Regions from separate parts of the Pseudomonas sp. NY15435 genome, predicted to be linked through region 1. Evidence: riboswitches for the same ligand, from Rfam matches in the RefSeq annotation. Region 1 holds a riboswitch; the other holds the start of a gene.
The links. Region 1 has a riboswitch for cobalamin ahead of cobW (cobalamin biosynthesis protein CobW). Riboswitches for the same ligand answer to the same signal wherever they lie in the genome.

Region 1 (3,586 bases):
GCGCTCGCTGCGCCAGGCCAGGCCCTTGAAGCTGATCGGCCGGGTGATGAGACGGCCATCCAGTTCCGGCAGCGCGATGTGCATGGCCAGGTCGCGCGGGCCGAGGCCCTGCGGGTTGGCGCGCCAGAGGTCGAGGTTATCCAGCGAGCAGATGGCTTGCAGCACCGGCACGTCGCGTCTGAAAGGGCGTTCCTGTGGCGCTTCCGGGTTCGACTGGGCGAAGCCGGTGGTGTTGATGATCAGCTCGGCGTCGGCGCTATCGAGCAGGCCTTCTACCGTCGCCAGGCACGCGGCTTCCTTGAGGCTGGCCACGGCGATGGGCAGCGGGTTGATGCCCTGGGCCTGCAGGCGTTTGCAGAAGGTGTCGATAAAGCCGGTGTTCGCCGCCTGCAGGTGCGTGCGATAGAACAGCAAGGCGGCCACCGGGGACTCGGGGTGCCAGTCGGCCTGCCAGCGGGCGAGGGCGCAACTGCCCACTTGCGGGTGATAGACCGCCACGCGCGGCAGGGTTTGTGGCTCGCTCCAGACGTAATCGCGTTGCAGGTGACGGTTGGCGAGGCAGGCGAAGAATTGCCGGGCGTTGTCCATGCCGCCCTGGCGCAGGTACTGCCAGAAGCGCTCGGCGTCGTGCGCGGGCACATTGCACAAGGCGGCCAGTTCGGGGTCGGGTTTGTCGTCGCCGGGTACCGCGATGAGCGTGACGCCGCGCTCGGCCAGCGCCACCAACTGCTCCATGCCGTAGCGCCAGTAACCGACACCACCGTGCACGGAAATCAGGATGACCTTGGCGTGCTGCAGCACCTCGTCGACGTAGAGGTCCACCGAGGCGTGGTTCTGCAACTGCATGGGGTTGGCCAGGCGCAGGCTCGGGTAATCCTCCGGCAGTTCGCGGGCGGCCTCGGCGAGCAGCGCCAGGTGCGAGTCGCCGCTGCAGAGGATCACCAGGTCGGCGGGCGTCTGGGCCAGGTCGGCGATGCCGTCGTCGGGGACGAAGCCGCCGGGTTGGGTGCGCAGCAGATGCATGGGTTTGCTCGATGGTGGCTCTTCGTAGGAGCGAGCTTGCTCGCGAACATTGCCCCGCTGCGAGGTTGGTTCGCGAGCAAGCTCGCTCCTACACGATCAGGAGAGGGCGGTACGCAGCTCGTTGGCGATGGCGGCCTGGTCCAGTTCCTGGCCGATCACCACCAGGCGCGTGCCGCGGGTTTCATCGCTGCGCCAGGCGCGGTCGAAGTGCTTGTCGAAGCGCTTGCCGACGCCCTGCACCAGCAGGCGCATGGGTTTGCCGGGGATGGCGACGAAGCCCTTGATGCGCAGCACGGCGTGGCGCTCGACCAGCGCGTTCAGGGCATCCAACAGGGCGCGCTCTTCCACTTCCGGGAGGTCGACATGGAAGGAGTCGAACTCGTCGTGGTCATGATCTTCATGGCCCTCGTGGTCGTGATGCGTCGGGCGGCTGTCGATGTGCAGTTCGGCTTCGGCATTCAGACCCAGCAGCACGGAGAGCGGCAGCTGGCCGGAATTGGCTTCGACGATCTTCACCGCCGGCGGCAGTTCTTCCGCGACTTCGGCGCGCACGCGGGCCAGCGCGTCGGCGTCGAGCAGATCGGCCTTGTTCAGTACCACCAGGTCGGCGCTGGCGAGCTGGTCTTCGAAGAGTTCGTGCAGCGGCGATTCGTGATCCAGGTTCGGGTCCTGCTTGCGCTGCTCGTCCACCTGCTCGGGGTGTGCGGCGAAGGTGCCGGCGGCCACGGCCGGGCTGTCGACCACGGTGATCACCGCATCCACGGTGCAGGCGTTGCGGATTTCCGGCCACTGGAAGGCCTGCACCAGCGGCTTGGGCAGGGCCAGGCCGGAGGTCTCGATGAGGATCTGGTCGAGGTCGCCGCGGCGCGCCACCAGCTCGCGCATCACCGGGAAGAATTCTTCCTGCACGGTGCAGCACAGGCAGCCGTTGGCCAGTTCGAAGACGCGGCCGACCGCTTCTTCTTCGCTGCAGCCAATGGAGCACTGCTTGAGGATTTCGCCGTCGATGCCCAGCTCGCCGAATTCGTTGACGATCACCGCGATGCGGCGGCCTTCGGCATTGTTGAGCATGTGGCGGAGCAGGGTGGTCTTACCGGCACCGAGGAAGCCGGTGACGATGGTGACGGGGAGTTTGGCCAGGGTTTTCATGCGCGCCTCGCAAGCGGAAGTTGGAAGGCGGATGAAGGGCGCGCGCGCGGGTTCGCCGCGCAACGAAGGTCGCCACCGGATCACCCCGCCCGGTTGTCTGTTGATAACGAACCGGTTCCGGATCTCGCGAGCTAGAGCCAGGCTAGGCGGAGGATCGCCGGGGATGCGGAGTTGACTAGCAGTCCACGGCGATCCTCCAACGCAGTATGGCCGACGCGCAGCAGATCGAAAACCGGTGACGAGGCAGGTCTCCTGGCTCACAACCCTTTGGCGTCTCCTCGCCTTCCCGCCCGAATCGGCAGTGGCGCATGAAGAGACAGGCTGTTCACAGTTGCGGGGGCAGCCGTGGCGCATCCGAAGATTTCCACGTTCCCTCTTAGCTCCGGCCAGCGCCGGAGAACCTCGAAGGGAGGAAGGCTACGCAGCGTAGACGGGTCGGTCAATCGCCGGGGATCGGTTGACGCCTGCCGGCTGCCGTGGTCAGCTAGCGCGGTTTCAGGTGTCTCGCGCCGCGCGCGAGGTGAAACGGGAAGCCGGTGCGTCCGCAAGGACCAGTCCGGCGCTGCCCCCGCAACGGTAGGCGATCGTAGGGTCATCAGTAGTCACTGTGCGCACGCATGGGAAGACTGACCCGCTTGGCCACGAGCCAACGTCGCAAGCCCGGAGACCGGCCTGGAGCTTTCGTTTTTTGGCAAACCCGCGGTGGGCGGGCGCAGGCCGTGGCGCGTCCTTCCGGCGCGTTCGAATGCGTTCAACCTCTGCGTTCTCTTACTTTGATCTTCAGAGGGAACGTTCATGTCCAGCAGCACCCTGACGCACGCGTCGAGCACTTCCATCCCCCTTTCCAAGCGCATCAGCCTGGCCGTTGGCGCCAGCCTGCTGGGCGCGCTGCTGGTGTATTTCGCCGGCTTCTCGCATCTGGAAGCGGTGCACAACGCCGCGCACGACACCCGCCACAGCGCTGGTTTCCCCTGCCACTGATGTGCACCGCCTGCGCGTAAGCGCAGCGAATTCGAGGCACTCCCGGTCGCGCGTTCGCAGCGTTCGAGGCCTCGTCTCGCCTGGAGAATTGCAATGATCAAACGTATCGCCCAGACCGCCGGTTTCGCCGGTCTGATCGCGGCGCTGGTACTCACCGTGGTCCAGTTGCTGTGGGTATCCCCGCTGATCCTCAAGGCGGAAACCTATGAGAAATCCGAGCCGGCCGCCGCGCTGGTCGAGGAGCACGCTCATGAGCATGCCGAGGGTGCTGCCGCTGGCCACCACCATGACGCGCAAGCCTGGGAACCGGAAGACGGCTGGCAGCGCATCCTCTCCACCACCGGCGGCAACCTGGTGGTCGCGGTGGGCTTCGCCCTGATGCTGGCCGGCCTGTTCACCCTGCGCGAGCCGGGCAAGACCTCCGAAGGCCTGC
Region 2 (3,586 bases), on a different contig from region 1:
AAGTCGATGCGCAGTTCGCCGTCGAGCACGATGAAGGTCTCGTCGGTGTCGGCGTGGCTGTGCCAGACGAAATCGCCATGCAGCTTCACCACCTTGAACTGGTAGTCGTTCATCTCGGCGATCACTCGCGGCTGCCAGGTTTCGTGGATAAGCGCGAGCTTGTTCTGCAGGTTGATCGGTTGGCGTTGGGTCACGGTTGATTCTCCTTTTTTGATTGGGCTGACACTAAGGTCGCCCCGCCAAGCGGTCTTGCAGGAACTTGCGCTTCGATCGCCCAGGCATTGACCTCATCGGGTTGCCACCCCCGTCCTTGGTGCAGACAATCGGACCTTGGTCCGTCAGAAAGGAGGTGCCATCCCATGGCGCAGAACATCTACGACAACCCCGAATTCTTCGCCGGCTACGCCCAGCTGCCGCGCTCGCAGCACGGCCTGGACGGCGCGCCGGAGTGGGCCTCGCTGCGCGCGTTGCTGCCGCCGCTGGAGGGGCTCGATGTGGTCGACCTTGGCTGCGGCTACGGCTGGTTCTGCCGATATGCGGCGGAGCAGGGCGCGCGCACGGTGAGCGGGCTGGACGTGTCACAGAAGATGCTCGACCGCGCGCGGGAGACGACCGAGGCGGCGCAAGTGAGCTACTTCCACGCCGACCTCGAGCAGCTTGAGCTGCCCACCGCGGCCTTCGATCTGGCCTACAGCTCGCTGACCCTGCATTACCTCGAGGATCTGCCGCATTTCTTCCGCAACGTGCACGACGCGTTGCGCCCTGGCGGCAGCCTGGTGTTCTCCATCGAGCACCCGATCTACATGGCGTCGCGCAATCCCGGCTGGATCGTCGAAAAAGACGGCCGCCGCTGCTGGCCGGTGGACCATTACCAGGACGAAGGCGAGCGCCGCACCGACTGGCTGGCCAAGGGTGTGCTCAAGCATCACCGCACCCTTGGCAGCATCCTCAATGCCGTGATCGGCGCGGGGCTGACGCTGCGCCACGTCGAGGACTGGGGGCCGAGTGCGGAGCAGGTGCAGACCATTCCGGCACTGGCCGAGGAGCGCGAGCGCCCCATGTTGCTGCTGGTCGCCGCGCAGCGCTGAGGAGCGAAAAACCGGCGACTATGCTCAGAGCATTGCGCCCGTTTCTTGCCGGAGATTGCCATGTCGCAGCCCTTGCCCGCCGTTCGCCCCAGCGTGATTCCCTGCCTGCGCTACCGCGATGCGCCGCAGGCCATCGACTGGTTGTGCGCGACTTTCGGCTTCCAGCGCCAACTGGTGGTCGCCGATGACCATGGCGGCATCGCCCATGCGCAGCTGGCGCTGGCCGACGGCAGTGGGCTGGTGATGCTTGGCTCGCTGCACGACAACGAGTACGGCCGGCTGATGCGCCAGCCCGACGAGATCGGCGGTTGCACCCAGAGCATCTACGTGGTGGTCAGGGACGCCGAGGTGCTGTATCGCGCGGCGGTGAACGGCGGCGCGCAGATCGTCATCGACATCAAGGACGAGGACTACGGCGGCCAGGGCTTCACCTGCCGCGATCCTGAAGGACATATCTGGAGCTTCGGCACCTACGATCCGTGGCACTGACGGCGACGTTCGCAACATCCTGCCCAACCCCCGTGCTTGACGCTTTCCCACCCGCAATGTTGATATGCGCCCCGTTTCAGGTGCCCCCCGCCGCCGTGCGTGGGGTGAAACGGGAAGCCGGTGCGTCGCCTTCGTGCGATCAGTCCGGCGCTGCCCCCGCAACGGTAAGCGAGCGGAGCATCCACTAGGCCACTGTGCGCAAGCATGGGAAGGCGGATGCCCCACGACCCTCGCAAGCCCGGAGACCGGCCTGGAACCTGTTTGGCAAACCCGCGGTGGGCGGGCGTGAGCCGGTTCCCGGGGCGCGCTCGTTCCGGGTGTCGCTGCGCCGCCTGCGAAATTTCTATTTCGAGGCGATCACCTTGCAACATTCTTCGTTCCTGAACCGGCGCGCCCCGCGCTGGACTCCCGTTCTCTCCCTCTGTGCCCTCAGCTCGCAGCTCGTTGCGGCGCCACTCGACCTGGCCGACGAGATCGTCAGCGCGCCTTCGGTGGAGTCCACCACCGTGGCCGACATGGCGCGCTACGGCAGCAAGCTGGAGGTCATCGACCGCCAGCAGATCGAGCGTGCCGGCCCCAGCGCCGACATCACCCGCGTGCTGCAGATGTACGTACCCGGCCTGTTCGTTGCGCCGAAGAACGGCCCGTTCGACTACGGGACCTACTCGCTGCTGGGCGGGCGCAACGACGACACGCTGATCCTGCTGGACGGCGTGCGCCTGAACAACCGCCTCTACGGCGGCATCTACATCGACACCCTGCCGACCACCGCCGTGGAGCGCATCGAAGTGCTCAAGGGCGGCCAGGGCCTGTTGTTCGGCACCCAGGCGGTGAGCGGGGTGATCAACATCGTCACCCGCAGTGCGCGTTCGCGCGAGGCGGCCGGTGAGGTGAACCTCGGCCTGGATACGTTCAAGGGTCGCAGCGGTGATGCCCGCGCGGAGCGAATCGTGCAGAACGGCCTGGGCGATCTCGGCCTGATGGCCTACGTCAGCCACAACCGCTCCGACGGCTACCAGCCTTACCGCGACCAGGACATGACCAGCACGGTCAGCGACAAGCGCCGCTCCTATGACGTCAACGTGTTCGGCGCCAAGGCCATCCAGGCCATCGGCGAGGCCTCGCGGTTGGAGCTGTTCTACCAGTACGCCGACGCCGAACTGGACTTCGCCCGCCCGACATCCAACCACCACACCAGCAACAACCGTATCCAGCAGATCGCCACGGCGACCTTCCAGCAGAGCGTCAGCGACGACTTCAGCTGGTTCGCCAAGACCCATATCAATGACTGGGACACCCGCTACGACCGCGTCTACAACCTGCAGGGCGGCGGCACCCAGGTGCTCAATCACAACGACTACTGGGGCTTTACCGACTGGGGCGCGCAGCTTGAGGGCAAGGCCAGGTTGGCCGGCGGCCACGAGCTGGTCTTCGGCAGCGACAACCAGTGGTACAAGGGCCAGGACGACGTGCTGATCATCGACAACGACAAGGCCGAGTCCCACGCGCTGTATGCCCAGCTGCGGCCGAACATCGAGGCGCTGCCCGACTGGCACCCGAGCCTGGGCGTGCGCCGCGAGGAAATCTCCGGCGGCGAGGGCGCCACGGTATGGATGCTCACCTCGCTCTACGACCTGACCCAGCAGCTCAAGCTGCGCGGCCAGTTCGGCACCGCCTTCAAGCTGCCCACCGCCGAGCAGTTGTTCGTCAACGAACCGGGCGATGAAGTCGGTAACCGTGACCTCAAGCCCGAGCGCAGCCGCAACGCCGAGTTGGGCCTGGATTACACCGGCGAGCTGTTCGACCAGCCGTGGAGCGGCAGCGTCACCCTGTTCCGCCGCGAGATCACCGACCTCATCACTCTCGCCGGCGACCAGTGGGTGAACGGCAACGGTGAGATCGAGGTACGCGGCGTGGAAGCCAACGGCCAGTGGCAGTTTGGCCGGCACTGGCAGGTCTCGGCCGACGCCACGCGCAACCTGGTGGACAGCCGTGACGGCGTGACGGTC

Region 2: linked by a shared signal. The riboswitch ahead of ACNFH5_RS17010 (TonB-dependent receptor plug domain-containing protein) and the one ahead of cobW (cobalamin biosynthesis protein CobW) in region 1 are both predicted to bind cobalamin.

Annotation. Positions count from the first base shown of each region.
Region 1 covers NZ_JBLUQA010000004.1:514,350-517,935, reverse strand. The annotation lists gene cobN (cobaltochelatase subunit CobN) at 1-1,023, opposite strand, end outside; gene cobW (cobalamin biosynthesis protein CobW) at 1,120-2,172, opposite strand; cobalamin riboswitch at 2,397-2,592, opposite strand; cobalamin riboswitch at 2,653-2,863, shown strand; gene ACNFH5_RS12585 (CbtB domain-containing protein) at 2,968-3,153, shown strand; gene ACNFH5_RS12580 (CbtA family protein) at 3,247-3,586, shown strand, end outside.
Region 2 covers NZ_JBLUQA010000006.1:352,307-355,892, forward strand. The annotation lists gene ACNFH5_RS16995 (cupin domain-containing protein) at 1-194, opposite strand, end outside; gene ACNFH5_RS17000 (class I SAM-dependent methyltransferase) at 360-1,088, shown strand; gene ACNFH5_RS17005 (VOC family protein) at 1,149-1,577, shown strand; cobalamin riboswitch at 1,639-1,846, shown strand; gene ACNFH5_RS17010 (TonB-dependent receptor plug domain-containing protein) at 1,940-3,586, shown strand, end outside.